Regions from separate parts of the Rhizobium sp. 05N430 genome, predicted to be linked through region 1. Evidence: predicted binding sites of a transcription regulator. Region 1 holds the regulator's gene; each other region holds the start of a gene.
The links. Region 1 encodes PhoB, which activates phosphate uptake and scavenging genes when phosphate is short. Its sites were predicted from a motif close to TGTCATNNANCTGTCAT; they were not measured.
Positions count from the first base shown of each region.

Region 2: AC1DJO_RS02960 (UDP-2,3-diacylglucosamine diphosphatase) is a predicted target of PhoB. The motif match lies at 4,473-4,489, and genes of this name have one in related genera.
Region 3: ugpB (sn-glycerol-3-phosphate ABC transporter substrate-binding protein UgpB) is a predicted target of PhoB. The motif match lies at 2,497-2,513, and genes of this name have one in related genera.

Region 1 is NZ_JBFTMO010000003.1:504,865-511,329, forward strand. It holds gene apaG (Co2+/Mg2+ efflux protein ApaG) at 1-389, shown strand, start outside; gene AC1DJO_RS09930 (Hsp33 family molecular chaperone) at 393-1,385, opposite strand; gene argF (ornithine carbamoyltransferase) at 1,480-2,397, opposite strand; gene AC1DJO_RS09940 (acetylornithine transaminase) at 2,437-3,636, opposite strand; gene AC1DJO_RS09945 (GcrA family cell cycle regulator) at 4,063-4,599, shown strand; gene phoB (phosphate regulon transcriptional regulator PhoB) at 4,666-5,349, opposite strand; gene phoU (phosphate signaling complex protein PhoU) at 5,382-6,095, opposite strand; gene pstB (phosphate ABC transporter ATP-binding protein PstB) at 6,142-6,465, opposite strand, start outside.
Region 2 is NZ_JBFTMO010000001.1:600,158-606,622, reverse strand. It holds gene AC1DJO_RS02980 (ABC transporter ATP-binding protein) at 1-24, opposite strand, end outside; gene AC1DJO_RS02975 (MlaE family lipid ABC transporter permease subunit) at 34-1,200, opposite strand; gene dgcA (N-acetyl-D-Glu racemase DgcA) at 1,299-2,282, shown strand; gene AC1DJO_RS02965 (MFS transporter) at 2,234-3,454, opposite strand; gene AC1DJO_RS02960 (UDP-2,3-diacylglucosamine diphosphatase) at 3,604-4,407, opposite strand; gene AC1DJO_RS02955 (NADP-dependent malic enzyme) at 4,621-6,465, shown strand, end outside.
Region 3 is NZ_JBFTMO010000005.1:82,391-88,855, forward strand. It holds gene ugpE (sn-glycerol-3-phosphate ABC transporter permease UgpE) at 1-137, opposite strand, end outside; gene ugpA (sn-glycerol-3-phosphate ABC transporter permease UgpA) at 148-1,032, opposite strand; gene ugpB (sn-glycerol-3-phosphate ABC transporter substrate-binding protein UgpB) at 1,096-2,421, opposite strand; gene AC1DJO_RS13095 (YraN family protein) at 2,547-2,915, opposite strand; gene rsmI (16S rRNA (cytidine(1402)-2'-O)-methyltransferase) at 2,905-3,822, opposite strand; gene AC1DJO_RS13105 (hypothetical protein) at 3,815-3,973, opposite strand; gene dnaN (DNA polymerase III subunit beta) at 4,069-5,187, shown strand; gene pmtA (phospholipid N-methyltransferase PmtA) at 5,302-5,895, shown strand; gene AC1DJO_RS13120 (histidine phosphatase family protein) at 5,895-6,465, shown strand, end outside.

The DNA.
Region 1 (6,465 bases):
ACCGGGCCCTCACACGCGATATAGAAGTTGTTGTCGAGCCGTTTTATCTGGAGGAGCAATCCGATCCGGACGACGATCGCTATGTCTGGGGATACCGCATCGTCATCAGCAACAATTCCGGCCTATCGGTCAAACTCGTCAACCGTTACTGGAACATAACGGACCAGAACGGTGTGGTCGACGAGGTAACGGGACCTGGAGTCGTCGGCGAGCAGCCACGGCTGGAGCCCGGCGATACCTATGAATATTCGTCCGGCTGCCCGCTCGATACGCCATCGGGGCTGATGTTCGGCCATTACCAGATGGAAACGGACGAAGGCGAGCTCTTCGATGTCGAGATACCCGCCTTCTCCCTGGATTCGCCCGGCCTTCTCAGAGTGCTGAACTGACCGTCATTCGGCCGGCTGCAGTTCCGCCGGCTCGAAACGATAGGTGGTCGAGCAGAATTCACAGGTTACGGCGATCTCGCCGTTTTCCTGGCTGGCCTCGATTTCCTCGACCGAAAAGCCCTTCAGAACGCCGCCGATCTTTTCACGCGAACAGCTGCAGCGGTCATAGACCTGCTTGGCCTCGAAAACCCGCACGCCGCGTTCATGGAACAGGCGATAGAGAAGCCTCTCGGTTCCGACCAGCGGATCCGTCAGCTCGTCGGCGTCGATGGTCTCGACCATGGCGCGGGCTTCTGCCCAGGCATCGTCTTCCTTGACGCCCGCCGCGAGCTCGTCGCCATCCCCGCCATGCAGGTCCGGCTGGCGCATGCGCTCGGGCGCTTCCGGCAGGAACTGAGCGACAAGCCCCCCTGCCCGCCAGCGATGCCGCGGTTTGCCGCTGCTGTCGCGGTCGAGAAGTTCGGCAGCCGCCAGACGGACACGCGTCGGGATCTGCTCCGACTGCCGGAAATAGACACCGGCGATATCCTCGAGCGAGGTACCGTCGAGTTCGACGATGCCCTGATAGGGCTGGCTAAACTTACCCTGATCGATGGTGAAGGCCAGCACGCCCTTGCCGAGCAGCTGCTCAGGTTCGGTCTGCCCGGCGGCGATCGCCTGATCGAGCAGCGCCTGATCGAAGCGTGCATAGGCGCGTACGTTCTCGGGTGTGGCAAAATCGGCAACAAGCAGGTCGACCGGGCCATCGCCCTTGGTCTGCACCGTGAACTTGCCTTCGAATTTCAGCGACGTGCCGAGCAGAACCGTCAGGACCACGACTTCGGCCAGAAGCCGGGCGACGGGTGCGGGATAGTGGTGGCGCTCAAGGATGGCGTCGAGCATCGGGCCGAGCTGGACGGCGCGGCCACGCACATCCAGGCCTTCGACCTGAAAGGGGACGACGTGATCATCGCCGGCGAAATGAAGCTCGTTGAGAGCGGCGGCTGTGTCTGCCATGGTCTTACTCCTAGTCGTCAGAGCGGCAGACCAAGCTGTCTTCCCGCTCGCGCGGCCACCAGGCCATCAGGCCGGATGTGGCGTCCAATATGGTTCAGATCGCGCCCAGGCACCATGCAAGAATCGACTTCTGCGCATGAAGACGGTTTTCCGCTTCATCGAAGACCACGGATTGCGGGCCATCGATCACATCGTCCGTCACTTCCTCACCACGATGGGCCGGCAGGCAATGCATGAACAATGCATCCTTGCCTGCTTTCGCCATCAAAGCCTGATTGACCTGATAGGGCTGGAAGACGTTGTGACCGCGAGCCCGATGTTCCTGATTCATGGAGACCCAGGTATCGGTTACCACGCAATCGGCGCCTTCGACCGCACGGTCGGCATCATGGCTGAGCATGATTTCGGCGCCCTCATTGCGGGCCCAGTTCAGATAGTGATCCTTCGGCTCGGAACCAAGGGGGACAGCCATGTTCATGCGGTAGCCGAAACGGGCAGCTCCTTCGACCAGCGAATGCAGCACGTTGTTGCCGTCGCCGGTCCAGGCGATCGTCTTGCCCTTGACCGGGCCGCGATGCTCTTCGAAGGTCATGATGTCGGCCATGATCTGGCAGGGATGCGTATCGTCCGTCAGTGCATTGATCACCGGTACCGTCGCGTGTTCGGCAAGTTCCAGCATCCGGTGATGCTCGGTCGTACGGATCATGATCGCATCAACATAGCGCGACAGAACCTTGGCCGTGTCGCCGATCGTCTCGGCGCGGCCGAGCTGCATCTCGGTGCCCGAGAGGAACAGCGTCTCACCGCCCAGCTGGCGCATGCCGACGTCGAAGGAGACGCGCGTCCGGGTGGAGGGCTTTTCGAAGATCATCGCCAGCATCTTGCCGGCCAGCGGCTTGTCGCCCTTGCCTGCTTTGAACGCCTGCTTGCGCAGCATCGCGTCGTCCATGATGACGCGCAGATCGGCAGAGCTCATCGCCGAAAGATCGAGGAAGTGTTTGGGGGAAGCCATGTCGTCCTTACCTGTTTGCCCCGGAAGGCATCTATCCGTTCAAGCCGTCTTCTTGGCCTTCGATGCGCGAATGCTTTCGGCAGCCTGCTCAATGCGGGCAAGACCCTCGCGGGCCTCCTCGGCAGTGACGACCAAAGGCGGCAGCAGGCGCACGACGTTGTCGCCGGCGGGAACGCCGAGCAGATGCGCGCCGCGGATGGCAGCCAGGAGCTCCGTCGAGGGGACAGCAGCCTTGATGCCGAGCAACAAACCTTCGCCGCGGATATCCTCGATGACGTCGGGATAACGATCCTTGAGCGACGCGAGGCCCTGGCGGAAGACCAGAGCCACATCACGGACATGTTGCAGGAAGCCTTCGGCAAGGACGATGTCGAGTACGGCGCCGCCGACGGCCATGGCCAGCGGATTGCCGCCATAAGTCGAACCGTGGGTGCCGGCCTTCATGCCGGACGCAGCGTCCGCCGTTGCCAGGCAGGCGCCGAGCGGGAAGCCGCCACCGATGCCCTTGGCGACAGCCATTATATCAGGGGTCACGCCGGACCACTCATAGGCAAAGAACTTACCGGTACGGCCGACGCCGGTCTGGACCTCGTCGAGAATGAGCAGCAGGCCCTTCTCGTCGCAGAGCGCGCGCAGCGCCTTCATGAACTCGGTGGTCACCGGGCGAATGCCACCCTCGCCCTGAACCGGCTCGATCAGAATGCCTGCGGTCGCATCAGTGATTGCGGCGCGGACGGCGTCGATATCACCGAAGGGCACCTGGTCGAAACCCGGCGCCTTGGGGCCGAAGCCTTCCAGATACTTCTCCTGCCCGCCGGCAGCGATCGTTGCCAGCGTCCGGCCGTGGAAGGCGCCTTCGAACGTGATGATATGGAAGCGCTCGGGATGGCCCTTCGAATACTGGTAGCGGCGTGCGGTCTTGATCGCGCATTCCAGGGCTTCCGCGCCTGAATTGGTGAAGAACACCTTGTCGGCGAAAGTCGCCTCCGTCAGCCGCCTGGCGAGCTTTTCCTGCCCGGGGATTTCATAGATGTTGGACAGGTGCCAGACCTTGTCGGCCTGTGCCTTCAGGGTATCCACGACATGCGGATTGCTGTGGCCGACCGAGGTCACCGCGACGCCGGCACCGAAATCCAGATATCGTTCGCCAGTTTCGGTGATCAGCCACACGCCTTCACCTCGCTCGAACCGCAATGGGGCACGAGAATAGGTATCATATAGCGGCGCGGCTTCAGCCATGGCGCGGTCTCCTGTCAGCGTTACGGGCAACCGGACTCCGGCTAAAAAACCAGGTCCGAAAAATTAAAAATGCCGCCTTTCGGCGGCGACTGGCACTATTTACTTTTCGCACTGCAATGTCAACAAAACTGCGGCTTTCGTGGCTTCTGAGAGACGCTCAAGCAATGTCGCGTTTTATCAACAGCTAATGTTGCAGAAATGACTCTCAGGGGAAGCAAGTTGGGGAAAACCCCGAATTCGATTCATCCGGATTCCTGCGACTCTTGTCACGGAGTCAGCCTCACACTAGGTTAAAACTCAATTACTAGACTGCATGCGGCGGAACTAGTCACCAAAATTAGTCAAGCGTTTCTTGTGCCGGATTCGTTCGGGGCAAACAGTGAGGGATTCTGCCTTCGCAACGCTTAAACGGCGGAGACACAGGGCATGAACTGGACAGACGAGCGGGTCGAGAAACTCAAGAAACTGTGGTCCGAAGGGCTGAGCGCGAGCCAGATCGCTGCCCAGCTTGGCGGCGTCAGCCGTAACGCCGTTATCGGCAAGGTTCACCGTCTGGCGCTGCCGGGCCGTGCGAAGGCCGGCGGCAACGCCACGGCTGCCCGCGCTCCCAAGCGTACGGCGGCAGCACCCCGCGCCCCAACCTACGCATCGCGTCTGGCGACGACCCGTACGGTCACCCGCCAGCAGGGCGCGACGATGCTGAAGGAAGAGATCGAGATCGACGTCATGGAGGAGATGGAATACCGTCCCGCCAAGAACGTGATCGTCCCGATTTCCCGCCGTCTCGGCCTGACGGAGCTCACCGAGCGCACCTGCAAGTGGCCGGTCGGCGATCCCTTGAAGGACGATTTCCACTTCTGCGGCTGCGAAAGCCCGGATTCTTCGCCTTACTGCACCTACCACCAGCGCCTGGCCTACCAGCCGGTCAACGAGCGCCGCAGGGCAGCGGCACGGGCAAACTGAGCCGGGTAAGCACAAACGAAAAACGGGCCTTACGGCCCGTTTTTTTGTGTCCCATACCTGAGAGCTTCAAGCTTCCATCGAATATCCAGCGCCGCGAACGGTGCGGATGACATCCTGCATGTTGGAGAAGTTCAGCGCCTTGCGCAGACGGCCGACATGGACATCGACGGTGCGCTCGTCGACATAGATGTCGTGACCCCAGACGCCATCCAGAAGCTGCGAGCGCGAGAAGACGCGGCCGGGAGAGGCCATCAGGAATTCCAGCAGGCGAAACTCGGTCGGTCCGAGACGGACTTCGCGGGTCTTGCGATGAACGCGGTGCGTCTCACGGTCGAGTTCGATATCGCCGCATTTCAGCACGGTCGAGAGAACTTCGGGCTTGGCGCGGCGCAGCATCGCCTTGACGCGAGCGACGAGCTCGGGCGTCGAGAACGGCTTGACGACATAGTCGTCGGCACCGGTCGAGAGGCCGCGAACGCGTTCGCTTTCCTCGCCGCGCGCCGTCAGCATGATGATCGGCAGACGCTCGGTCTCCGGGCGCATGCGCAGCCGACGGCAAAGCTCGATGCCTGATACGCCAGGCAGCATCCAATCAAGGATAAGAAGGTCCGGCGTCCGCTCCTGAAGGCGGATTTCCGCCTCATCGCCGCGCAGGATGGTGTCGACCTCGAAACCTTCGGCTTCGAGATTGTAACGAAGAAGCACGCTCAGTGCTTCTTCGTCTTCAACGACTGCAACTCTCGGGATCATTCTGTTCTGTCTCCTGAGGCCCGGTCCGGATATTATTCCGTGACCGCGCCGACGGTGTTGGCGGTGTCGTCCTTCGGACGCTCGCCCTCCGGCTGGGCGCCGGTCGCCATGTAGTAGATGGTTTCTGCGATGTTGGTGGCGTGGTCGCCGATGCGTTCGATGTTCTTGGCGCAGAACAGCAGATGCGTGCAGCTGGTGATGTTGCGCGGATCTTCCATCATGTAGGTCAGGAGCTCGCGGAACAGCGAGGTGTACATCGCGTCGATTTCCTCGTCGCGCTCGCGGATCGACTTCGCCTTGTCGGCGGCGCGCGTCGTGTAAACGTCGAGCACTTCCTTGAGCTGGACGAGCGCCAGTTCGGAGAGATGCTCCAGGCCGCGGCCGAGCTTGCGCGGAACGCCGGTGCTCTGCACGGCGATGACGCGCTTGGCGGTGTTCTTGCCGAGATCGCCGACGCGCTCGAGGTCGGCGGCGATGCGGATCGAACCCATGATCTCGCGCAGGTCCGACGCCATCGGCTGGCGGCGGGCGATGGTGACGATCGCCTTGTCGTTGATCTCGCGCTCGGCGTGATCGAGGATCACGTCGTCGGAGATGACCTTCTGCGCCAGTGCGCCATCGCCGTTGACCAGCGCGCGCACAGCGTCGGAGACCATCTGTTCCGCCAGGCCGCCCATTTCGGAAATGCGGCGGGTCAGGAACTTCAGATCTTCGTCATATGCAGAAAAGATATGTGTCGATGCCATGGGAAATGTCCTTGAGTGTCTCTATCGGAAGTCGTGACGCCAAAGATCAGCCGAAGCGGCCCATGATGTAGTCCTGGGTGCGCGGATCGTCCGGATTGGTGAACATCTTGTCGGTGTCGTTCTCCTCGACGAGGTTGCCGAGGTGGAACATGGCGGTGCGCTGCGAGACGCGGGCCGCCTGCTGCATGGAGTGCGTCACGATGACGATCGTGTAGCTTTCGCGCAGCTCGTGGATCAGCTCCTCGACCTTTGCCGTGGCGATCGGGTCGAGCGCCGAGCAGGGTTCGTCCATGAGGATGACTTCGGGGCTGACGGCGACGGCGCGGGCGATGCAGAGACGCTGCTGCTGACCGCCGGAGAGGCCGGTGCC
Region 2 (6,465 bases), on a different contig from region 1:
CGTTTCCGTCTGTTGCTCGTTCACGCTCAAACCCTAGAAATTGATGGCCGCATAGAAGATGGCGAAAAGCCCGTCCATGAGGATGACAACGAAAATCGCCTTAACGACCGCAGCCGTCACATGCTGGCCGAGCGATTCGGCACTGCCGCCGACCTTAAGCCCTTCGACGGCGGCGACAATGCCGATAACCAGCGCCATGAACGGCGCCTTGATCATCCCGGCAAGCACGGTGGACAGCGTCACCGCCTCGTGGAGGCGCGACGTGAAGGTCGCGAAGGTGATGCCGGAATAGGCCCAGGCAACGGTCGCAGCCCCGAGTAGCGACGCGAAATTGGCGAGCACGGTCAGCAGCGGCAGCGCAACAGTCAGCGCCACCAGACGTGGAAAGATCAGCACGCCGACCGGGTTGAGGCCCATGACCTTCAGCGCATCGACCTCTTCGCGCATCTTCATCGAGCCGATTTCGGCAGTGATCGCGCTGCCCGAGCGGCCGGCGATCATGATCGCCGTCAGGAGCACGCCGATTTCACGAAGCTGCAGAATGCCGACGAGATCGACAACGAAGACCTCAGCGCCGAAATAGCGAAGCTGGAAGGCGCCCTGCTGCGCGATGATCGCGCCGATCAGGAACGACATCAGCAGGATGATCGGCACGGCCCGAACGCCCATATGATCGATCTGGTTGACGATCGAGGCCGGCGAAACGCCGCTGCCGCGGCCGAACTTCATCTGCGCGCCGCGCACTGCGGAACCGAGGATGTACATCGCTGCCGCAAAATTATCCCACAGATCGTAGGCCATCTTGCCGATAGGCGCAAAAATCCTCTCGGCAAGCGATCGCTTCTTCGCGGGTTCGGCTTCCTGCTTTTCCGGCCGCTGCGAGAATTCCTCGATCATCTCGTCGATGTGCTGATTGGTGCCCTCGAAATGCACCTGGCGGCCGGCGTCCTCCTCTTCGAGCTTCAGCCGCACCAGCAGCCAGACGCCCGCAGTATCGATATCGGTGACATCTGAAAGATCGAGCGTCAGGTCGCCGTTACCGCGAGACAGCGCTTCGAAATCCTTGAGAACGGTGTGGATGTTGCCGCTGCGCCAATTGCCTTCGAGACGCACCAATCGCCCGGAGCCGTTGGCTTGGTCGTCCACGTGGAGTGAGGCGGCTCTGCTGGGCTCGGGCTTCAAAATGCTTGTGTCTTTCAGGGCTTGCAGCGACATTGCCGACTCGCGAACATCTCGCGCGCCCGGCGGGTTAATATACTCAAGCCCCGCAGAATTTCCATGCTTTCAGGATTGCAAATATGCCACGGTCCCTCGAAATCCAAATGAATTCATTCCCGATCGCGGGCACTTTCACGATATCGCGCGGCGCAAAGACCTCCGCGGAGGTGATCAGCGTCACGCTGAGGGAAAACGGCAGAATCGGTTGGGGCGAATGCGTGCCCTATCGGCGCTACGGCGAGACGATGGAAAGTGTCGAGGCACAGATCGAAGCGGCACGGCCGTTGATCGAGGCCGGTATTTCAAGAGATGACCTACAGTTGGCGATGGCGCCCGGTGCTGCCCGCAACGCCGTCGATTGCGCCCTTTGGGATCTGGAGGCCAAGCTGACCGGTGCCACCGTCGCTGCCACCATCGGCCTTGCGGCGGCAAAGCCGTTGACGACTGCCTACACCATTTCGCTCGGCGAACCCGAGGTGATGGCGGCACAGGCACGGGAACATGCCGGACGCGCGCTGCTGAAAGTCAAAGTCGGCACCGGTGACGACGAAAGCCGCATCCGCGCCGTTCGCGCCGCCGCCCCCAGCGCGGCTATCATTCTCGATGCCAACGAGGGCTGGCCGGAGGCGACGCTCGAGCACCACCTGCGGATCTCCGCCGAAATGAACATCGCACTCGTCGAGCAGCCGCTACCGGCCGGCAAGGACGAGATGCTCGCGGTGATCAAGCGGCCTGTCATCGTCTGCGCCGACGAGAGCGTCCATCACACCGGCGATCTTGCCAGCCTCCGCGACCGCTACGATGCGATCAACATCAAGCTCGACAAGACAGGCGGCCTGACGGAAGCCTTGGCGATGAAGCGCGAGGCGCAGCGGCTGGGCTTCCAGATCATGCTCGGCTGCATGGTCGGCACATCGCTCGCCATGGCGCCGGCGGTGCTGCTGGCGCAGGACGCCGAATTCGTCGATCTCGACGGACCCTTGCTGCTCGCCAGGGATCGTGAGCCCGGCCTGCGCTACGAAGCTTCCCTCGTCTTCCCGCCGGACAAAGAGCTCTGGGGCTGAAGGTAATAGGCGACGAACACCAGCGCCATGCCGATCGCCGCGACCAGCGCCATGACGTAGTAGCTGGCGAGGCCGAGCCAGGCATACAGATAGCCTGAAGCGAGCGTCATCAGGCCCAGGAACATGCCGTTGTAGAAGAAATAGGCGCCCTGCGCCGAGGATTCCTGCGTCGCCTGCACCGAAGCCACGATCCGCCGCTGCACGCCCGTATGCACGAAGGCGTAGGTGCAGGAATGGAAACATTGCAGGAAGAAGAAGCCTGCGAAGTCCCAATGCATCGGAAACAGGATCCAGCGGCAGATGCACATGGCGCAGCCGAAGCGGATCAGCGTCCAGGCATTGAAGCGGCGGCCGAGATGCTTCGAGACGAAGAACACCAGCACCTCTGAGGCCACGCCGGCGCTCCAGAGAATACCGACCTGCGTGCCGGTGAAGCCGAGCTGATGCCAATAGATGGATGCGAAGGCATAGAGCAGCGCGTGGCTGGACTGCTGGATCGCCACGCCCCAGAGCAGCACTAGCAGATGCGGCTGACGCAACGAGCTACCCGTTGCCTGCTGCAGATCGACAGGCGTATTGCGGCGCCGCGTCGGGCCGATACGCGGACAGTAGATCGCCATCGCCATGGTCATCGCAAAGCCAAAGATCATAACCGGCAGCACCATATCGCCACCCCACACGCCGATCATTTCGCCGCCGATCATCGTCGAGACGATGAAGGCGATCGATCCCCAGACACGCATCGAACCGTAATCCAGACCCCAGCGCCGGACGCCCGAAATAACGATCGATTCGACGATCGGCACATAGGGCGCAAAGGTGGCGCCCTGGACGCTGTAGACGATCAGCACCGGCCAGAAGCTTGTCGTCCAGTAAAGTGCGATCGCCGTCAGCAGCGACAACCCGCCAGACCATAGGAGCACATCGGCGCGCTCCTTCATCCGGTCGGCATACATCGCAACAACCGGCGCCACGAGGACGCGCACGACCATCGGCACGGCAAGGATGACGCCGATCTCGTGATCGGTGAATTTGTGAACCGCAAGCCAGACAGGGAAGAACGGAAGCGCGACACCGTTGACGATCAGCGGGGCGCAGTAAGACAGGGCGCTGAGCAGCCGGAAACGCGGCGGAGCCCCCTCATCGACAGAGGCATTCTGGGCGGGAATCATGGTGGACCTGCAGGAAACTGTGCGCTGCCTAACACATCAACCTAGGGGCGACTATGGCGAGAAATTGCCCATTTGAAACGTTTTAAAAAATAAATAGGACCGTTGCCCCGAGGCAACGGCTAAATGTCTTGCATATGGCGGGATGAAAATCAGGCAGCCTGCGGCGCGCGCTCGGGCTGGTGCGTCAGCTTCAAAGTCACCGGCTCGCTGCTGGCGATCGCATTCCATGTGATCAGTTCGAAAGTGCCGTCCTCATGCTCGGCAATCGCCGTGCAGCTCTCGACCCAGTCGCCGGTATTGATGTAGCGCACACCGTCCATCTCCTCGATGACGGCATGGTGGATATGGCCGCAGATGACGCCGTCGGCACCGCACTTGCGGGCCTCGTCGGCGACGACGCGCTGGAACTCGCCGATGAAGTTGACGGCATGCTTGACCTGCAGCTTGGCCCAGGCCGAGAACGACCAGTAAGGCATGCCCATCCGGCGGCGAATGGCAGCCAGAACGATATTGATGCGGATCGCCATGTCATAGGCCCAGTCGCCGAGATAGGCGAGCAGGCGGGCATTGCGGACGACGACATCGAATTCGTCCCCATGCAGCACCAGATACTTCTTGCCGTCGGCGCCCTCGTGCATCATCCGCTCGGCCACTTCGATGCCGCCGAAATGCATGCCCGGGAAGTCGCGCAGGAATTCGTCGTGATTGCCGGGAATGTAGACGACGCGCGTACCCTTGCGCGCCTGGCGCAGCAGTTTCTGGATGACGTCGTTGCAGACCTGCGGCCAGTACCAGCTGCGCTTCAGGCGCCAGCCATCGACGATATCCCCGACGAGGACAATCGTGTCTGCCTCGTGGTGACGCAGAAAGTCGATCAAGAAGTCAGCCTTGGCAGCCTTGGAACCGAGATGCACATCGGAAATGAAGAGCGTACGGAAGTGTCGCGTATCCATGTAATCCATCACAGGCATCCTGCCCGTGCCCCATCGTTCATCTGGCCTTCCAAAATCAGACTCGTGTTTCAGGAAGATGACAGCGCGGTTGTTTGACGCATCCCCCGGGCACAAGAGTTTTCCGCTTTCAACCTCAAATTCCCGCTGTCCCGCCGCACCGATTGTTGTATGGAGAAGGCTTCAAACGACATGACTGCGGTATTGGAGAAGGCAATGGATAATCAGGACAAATCCAAGACGGAGAAGAACCTGACAGGTGGAACTCTTGACGAACAGGCGCTGTTCTTCCACCGCTATCCCCGCCCCGGCAAACTCGAAATTCAGGCGACCAAGCCGCTCGGCAACCAGCGCGATCTGGCGCTCGCCTATTCGCCCGGTGTCGCCGCGCCGTGTCTCGCGATCCGCGACGATCCGGAGACGGCCGCCGACTATACCTCGCGCGCCAATCTGGTCGCCGTCATCTCCAACGGAACCGCCGTTCTCGGCCTCGGCAATATCGGCCCTCTCGCCTCCAAGCCGGTGATGGAAGGCAAGGCCGTTCTCTTCAAGAAATTCGCCAATATCGACGTCTTCGATATCGAGGTCGATGCCTCGACCGTCGAGCAGATGGTCTCGACCGTCGCCTCGCTGGAGCCGACCTTCGGCGGCATCAACCTCGAAGACATCAAGGCGCCGGAATGCTTCGAGATCGAACAGCAGCTGCGCGCAAAGATGCGCATTCCCGTCTTCCATGACGACCAGCACGGCACCGCGATCATCGTCGCCGCCGCCATCCTCAACGGCCTGGAACTGGCCGGCAAGTCGATCAGCAACGTCAAGATCGTCACGTCCGGCGCTGGTGCTGCGGCACTCGCCTGTCTCAATCTGCTCGTCGAACTCGGCGCCAAGCGCGAGAACATCTGGGTCCACGATATCGAAGGCCTCGTCTACGAGGACCGCAACGTGCTGATGGACCAATGGAAAGCCGTCTACGCGCAGAAGAGCGATACCCGCACGCTCGCCGAAAACATCGGCGGCGCCGATGTGTTCCTCGGCCTCTCTGCTGCCGGCGTTCTGAAGCCGGAACTGCTCGAGCAGATGGCCGAAAAGCCGCTGATCATGGCGCTCGCCAACCCGACGCCGGAGATCATGCCGGAACTCGCCCGTGCCGCCCGGCCGGACGCGATGATCTGCACCGGACGCTCGGACTTCCCGAACCAGGTCAACAACGTTCTCTGCTTCCCCTTCATCTTCCGCGGCGCGCTGGATTGCGGCGCCGAGGAGATCAACGAAGCGATGAAGATGGCAGCCGTCCGCGCCATCGCCGGCCTCGCCCGCGAAGAGCCGTCCGATGTCGCCGCCCGCGCCTATTCCGGCGAAACCCCGATCTTCGGACCGAACTACCTCATCCCCTCGCCCTTCGATCCGCGCCTGATCCTGCGCATCGCGCCTGCTGTCGCCAAGGCAGCGGCCGAGAGCGGCGTTGCACGCCGTCCGATCACCGATTTCGACGCCTATCTCGACCAGCTGAACCGCTTCGTCTTCCGCTCCGGCTTCATCATGAAGCCGATCTTTACGGCCGCCAAGGCTGCCGAAAAGAAGCGGGTGATCTTCTCCGAAGGTGAAGACGAACGCGTACTCCGCGCTGCCCAGGTGTTGATCGAAGAAGGCATTGCTGAACCGATCCTGATCGGCCGTCCGCAGGTCATCGAGACCCGCCTGCAACGCTACGGCCTGCGCATCCGCCCGCTCTCCGACTTCGCCGTCATCAATCCGGAAGACGATCCGCGTTTCCGCGAATATGTCGATCTCTATCTGTCGCTCGTTGGCCGCCGGGGCGTCATCCCGGAAGCTGCCCGCACGATCGTGCGTACCAACACCACCGTCATCGGTGCGCTGGCGCTGCGCCGCGGCGAAGCAGACGCGCTGATCTGCGGCCTCGAAGGCCGTTACGAGAAGCACCTGCGCGACGTTCGCCAGATCATCGGCAAGCGCAAGGATGTCCGCGATTTCTCGGCACTCAGCCTGCTGATCTCGCAGCGCGGCGCCACCTTCTTCACCGACACCTACGTGACGTTC
Region 3 (6,465 bases), on a different contig from region 1:
ATGAGGCCGCTCATGAAGTCGGTCGGGCCATGGGTGGCGGCGATGAAGGCGAGGTAGACGGGGAAGACCACCGTGACGACGCCGACGATCAGGATGAAATGTGTCAAAAAGTTCAGAAAGGGACGGTTCTCGATCATCGCACGGGCCTCAATACTGGACTTTTTTCTCGATCCAGCGGAACTGGATGACGGTCAGGGCGACAACGATGAGCATCAGCACCACCGACTGCGCCGCCGAAGGGCCAAGGTTCAGGCCGACGAAACCGTCGGCATAGACCTTGTAGACGAGCGTATTCGTCGATTGCGACGGGCCGCCTGACGTCGTGGAATCGACGATCGGGAAGGTGTCGAACAGCGCATAGGTGACGTTGATGACCGCCAGGAAGAAGGTGGTCGGTGAGATCAGCGGGAAGACCACCGTCCAGAACCGTTTGAACGGTCCGGCGCCATCGATCGATGCAGCCTCGATGACGGACTGCGGGACGGATTGCAGGCCTGCGATGAAGAACAGGAAATTGTAGGAAATCTGCTTCCAGGCCGAGGCGATGACGACGAGGATCATCGCGTCATTGCCGTCGAGGCGGTGGTTCCAGTCATAGCCGAACTGGCGAAGGATATAGGGCAGGATGCCGATGCTGGGGTTGAACATGAACCACCAGAGCAGGCCGGCAGCGGCAGGCGCCACGGCATAGGGCCAGACGAGCAGCGTCGTATAGATGCGGCCGCTCTTCAGAACGCGATTGACGCAGACAGCAAAGAGCAGTGACAGACCCATCGACAGAACGGTGACGGAGACCGAGAAGATCAGCGTCACCCACAGCGCGTTCATATAGTCGGTGCTGCCGAAGAGCTTGGTATAATTGGCGAACCAGACAAAGGTGGTCTTCATGCCGAAGGGGTCTTCGCGCAGGAAGGACTGCCGGAAGGCCTGAAAGGCCGGCCAGATGAAGAAGACCAGGGTGACTGCGAGCTGCGGCGCCAGAAGAAAATATGGCAGGACGCGGTTCGAGAAGATTGTGCGCTTTGTCTGCATGGCTCGCCCGATATGGAAAGGCCCTCCCCGGACTGGGGAGGGCTCAGCTTCTGCTTCGAAAGCTTAGTTCGAGTTGGCGGCTTCGAATTCGCGCAGGATGGCGTTGCCTTCCTTGACGGCTTCGTCGAGCGCCTGCTGGGCGGTCTGCTTGCCCGACAGCACGGTTTCGAACTGCTGGTCGATAACGTCGCGGATCTGGGTCAGGTTGCCGAAACGAACGCCCTTGGAGTTTTCAGACGGCGTGCCGCGCAGGATCTGCTTCAGGCCGACGTCGGAGCCGGGGTTCTTGTCGTAGTAACCCTGCGACTTACCGAGATCGTAGGCAGCGTTGGTGATCGGCAGGTAGCCCGAGAACTGGTGCCAATCAGCCTGAACTTCCGGCTGGCTGAGGTAGGTGTAGAACTTGGCGACACCCTTGTAGACTTCCGGCTTCTGGCCGTTCAGCGTCCAGAGCGTTGCGCCGCCGATGATCGAGTTCTTCGGATCCTTGGTGACGTCGTCGTAGTAGGGCAGTGTCGAGAAGCCGACCTGGAAGGCCTTGGCGTTGTTGATCACGCCAGCGCGCGAGCCCGAGGAGCCCATGTAGATGGCGCATTCCTGCGAGTAGAACTTAGGCGCTGCATCGGGGCCGCCGCCCGGACCACCGTACTGGAAGTAACCGGCATCCTGCCACTTCTTCAAATCGCTCCAGAGACGAGCCTGGTTCGGGCCGTTGAAGCTCAGCTCGGCCTTGGTGCCGCCAAAGCCGTTCTGCAGCGTGCCGTAGGGCAGATCGTGGATGGCCGAGAAGTTTTCGAGGCCGAGCCAGGTCGCAGCATAGGTAATGGTGAAGCCGCACTTGGCGGCGCCGGAGTCAACGATCTTCTTCGAGAACTCAGCCAGTTCGGCATAGGTCTTCGGGGCAACTTCCGGATCGAGGCCAGCCTTCTTGAAGACGTCCTTGTTGTAATACAGGATCGGCGTCGAGGAGTTGAACGGGAAGGAAAGGATGTTGCCTTCCGGGTCCGAATAGTAACCAACGACCGGCGCGATGAACTTCGACGGATCCCAGGGCTCGCCCTCGTCAGCCATCAGTTTGTAGACCGGATAGACGGCGCCCTTGGCGGCCATCATCGTGCCGGTACCGACTTCGAAGACCTGAACGATAGCCGGCTGCTGACCTGCGCGGAAAGCGGCGATAGCGGCAGTCAGGGTCTCAGGATAGGTGCCCTTGAAAACCGGGGTCACGTGATATTCGGTCTGGCTGTCGTTGAACTTCTGAACGATCTGCTCGAGCTTCTGGCCGAGTTCGCCACCCATGGCGTGCCACCAGGTGATCTCGGTTGCGGCGAACGATGCCGACGAAGACAATACGACCGCGGCAGCGGCCAGAGAAAACGTCTTGAACATGGATAAATCCTCTCCACCAATTGTTGGGGTGAGGAAGCCAATAGAGGCCTTACGTGACGCCTCCTTTACATTTGCATGACAGAAAAATTACAAAGCCTGCCTGCCTGCACGCCTATGCAATGCCGCTAGAAGGCATTCGGGAAATGCCGGGGCAAGCGGCCGGGCAACACGGCCACGATGTCGTAACGCTGCGATAGCAGGTGATTGGCTGGCTGGCGGGCAAGCCAGAGGTCGCTGGCATCACGGATGCGTTTCTGAGCCGCATAAGAAACAGCGTCCACCGCGCCGCGCTCGTCACGCCGCGCTTTGACCTCGACGAAAATGGCGAGATCGCCCTTGCGGGCGATGATATCGATCTCGCCGAGCTTGGTGCGATAGCGGAAGGCGGCGATGCGGTAGCCCTTCAGGATAAGAAACAGTGCGGCCGCGTATTCCGAGAACCGGCCCCGGCGCAGCGCCTTCTGCCTGTCCGCGCGAGGGCCGCTACCGCTCATCCGCCTTCATCTCCAGCAAGCGCTGATAAAGCTCCTTGCGGGGCAGACCCGTCAGCTTTGCGGCCTCGGCTGCCGCCTTGGCTGTCGGCATCGTGCCCGAGAGATCGGCAAGGATCGCATCGACATCGGCAGCATCGGCCGGCTTCTCGGCGGCCGGTGCCACGACGAGGACGATCTCGCCCTTCACATTGTCGTTCTCGGCGTAGTGGGCAGCAAGTTCCGCGAGCGTGCCACGGCGGAATTCCTCATAGGTCTTGGTCAGTTCGCGGCAAACCGAGGCAAGGCGTTCACCGCCCAGCACATCGGCCGCAGCCGCCAGCGTCGCGCCGATGCGATGCGGGGACTCGAAAAACAGCAGCGTTGCCGGCGTGGTTGCGAATTCGCCCAGCCGGTCGCGGCGCGCCTTGTCCTTGACCGGCAGAAAACCGGCGAAAAGAAAGGCTTCGTTTGGCAGACCGGAACCGACGAGGGCCGCCAGCGGGGCCGAAGCACCCGGGATCGGAACAACCTTGTAGCCGGTCTCGATGGCTGTCTGCGCCAGACGGTAGCCCGGATCGGAGACCAGCGGTGTTCCGGCATCCGAGACCAGCGCAACCGATTTTCCGGCCTCGATCGCCTGCATCAGACGCGGACCGGCCTCGTCGGCATTGTATTCGTGATAGGAAAAGGGCCGATTCTGGATGCCGTAGCGATCGAGAAGCACGCGCGTCACACGCGTATCCTCGCAGGCGAGCACATCGGCTCCCGCCAGCGTTTCCAGCGCGCGAAGCGTGATATCGCCGAGATTGCCGATCGGCGTTGCGACCAGATACAGCGCCGCTTCGAGCGGGCGGGCGGGGATGCTGACATTATGCAGGCGGTAGGTGCGATGCTTGCCGCCCTCGCCCGCCGTCTCTTCATTACTCAATTTCAAAGGCCCTCTCTGGCGTCGGCTCTTTATGCGCGCAGGCTTCGTTCGCGGCAAGGGTTCGGATTTCTGTGAGGATCATTGGGTAAATGCGCCTTTGCAGGCCTGCAAAGCCTTGCACCCCTTGCAATGCCCGGCAAAGTTCTGCCATTTTGCCCGTCCACTCCTCCGGCCATGGAGCCGGAAAGGCATTTTTCTGGCGCGCTCGCGCGCCCGGACAGTCACGGTCGAAAGCGGTAGCATCCCATGCGTATTACGATTGAGCGTTCCAACCTCCTGAAGTCGCTGAACCACGTTCACCGCGTCGTCGAACGACGGAACACGATCCCGATCCTGTCCAACATCCTGCTGCGTGCCGACGGCCAGAATCTCGACATGAAGGCGACCGACCTCGATCTCGAAGTCACCGAAGCGACGCCCGCCAATGTCGAACAGGCCGGTGCGACCACCGTTCCTGCCCATCTTCTTTACGACATCGTCCGCAAGCTGCCTGACGGTTCGGAAGTTCTGCTTGCGACATCGACGGATGGCGGTTCGATGACCGTCCAGTCCGGCCGCTCGAAGTTCTCGCTGCAGTGCCTGCCGCAATCCGACTTCCCGGATCTGACCGCCGGCACCTTCACCCATTCCTTCAAGCTGAAGGCAACGGATCTCAAGATGCTGATCGATCGCACCCAGTTTGCGATCTCCACCGAAGAGACCCGCTATTACCTGAACGGCATCTTCTTCCACACGATCGAAAGCGAAGGCGACCTGAAGCTGCGCGCCGTTGCGACCGACGGCCACCGTCTCGCCCGCGCCGACGTGAAGGCGCCTTCGGGCTCCGAGGGCATGCCCGGCATCATCATTCCGCGCAAGACCGTCGGCGAGTTGCAGAAGCTGGTCGATAGCCCGGATGCGCTTGTTACCGTTGAAGTTTCCGACGCCAAGATCCGCCTCAGCATCGGCTCGATCGTCATGACATCGAAGCTGATCGATGGCACATTCCCGGATTACCAGCGCGTCATTCCAACCGGCAACGACAAGGAAATGCGCGTCGATTGCACCACTTTCGCCCAGGCCGTCGACCGCGTCTCGACGATTTCGTCCGAGCGCGGCCGCGCCGTGAAGCTGGCGCTTTCCGACGGGCAGCTACTGCTGACGGTCAACAATCCGGATTCTGGCAGCGCGACGGAAGAAGTGGCCGTCGGCTACGACACGGATTCGATGGAGATCGGCTTCAACGCCAAATACCTGCTGGATATCACGGCGCAGCTTTCCGGCGATCAGGCGATCTTCCTGCTTGCCGATGCCGGTTCGCCAACGCTCATTCGCGACACGGCTGGCGATGATGCTCTCTACGTTCTGATGCCGATGCGCGTGTAAACGCGCGTCGCATTTGGCGGGCAAAGTTTTCAGATTGCGACGTTTGGTCTTGTTTTACTGCCGGATGATTGCAATTAGATAGCCAGCAGTTTGTTGCTTGACGAGGAGGACGGCATGGCGTTGCGGCTGAAAGAACGGCTCGGCAAAAAGTTCGATGAGGAAATCCGTTTCTTCAAGGGAATGATGCAGGGGCCGAAGACTGTCGGCTCCATCGTCCCCACCTCCTCGATTACCGCCAAGAAGATGGCAAGCGTCATCAATATCAATTCCGGCCTGCCGGTGCTTGAGCTTGGACCGGGAACGGGCGCGATCACAAAGGCGATCCTCGGCCGCGGCGTTAAGCCAGAAAAGCTTGTCGCAATCGAATATTCGACGGATTTCTACGAGCACCTCGTTCGCCTCTATCCGGGCGTCCACTTCATCAACGGCGACGCTTTCGATCTCGACAAGACGCTCGGCGCACTGAAGGGACAGATGTTCGATTCCGTGGTGTCCGCCGTGCCATTGCTGAACTTTCCGATGCAGGCCCGCAGCGCATTGCTGGAAAGTCTTCTCGACCGCGTTCCGGCTGGCCGGCCCGTCGTCCAGATTTCCTATGGGGCCGTCTCGCCGATCATCGCGCGGCCGGATCGCTATCACATCCAGCATTTCGACTTCATCGTCCGCAACATCCCCCCGGCTCAGCTCTGGATCTACCGCCGGGGCTGATGTTCGCGCTCTATATCACTCACCCACAGGTCAGGATCGATCCCGATGTCCCCGTTCCGCAATGGGGTCTGTCGGAAACAGGAGTGGCTCGCACCCGGCAGGCGGCCGCGAGCGACTGGACGAAAAGGCTTCGCCGGATCATTTCAAGTGATGAAACCAAGGCGATCGAAACAGCAGAGATTCTGGCCGAAGCCGCCGGGATCGGTGTTGAGATCGTCCATGGCATGCATGAGAACGACCGGTCGGCGACCGGATTTCTGCCGCCTCCAGAATTCGAAAAAGCCGCCAACTGGTTCTTTGCCAATCCAGACCTCAGCTTCAAAGGCTGGGAGCGAGCTATCGATGCGCAGGCCCGCATCGTTTCCGCCGTCGAGCGCATCCTGTCGTCGCACAATACGGACGAGCCGATCGCCTTCATCGGGCATGGCGGCGTCGGAACACTGCTGAAATGCCACCTGGAAGCAAAGCCGATTGGGCGCGACTGCGACCAGCCGGGCGGAGGCGGCAATCTCTACGCTTTCTCCCTTGCAGACCGGCGCTTATCATGCGACTGGACGCCCATTGAAAGCT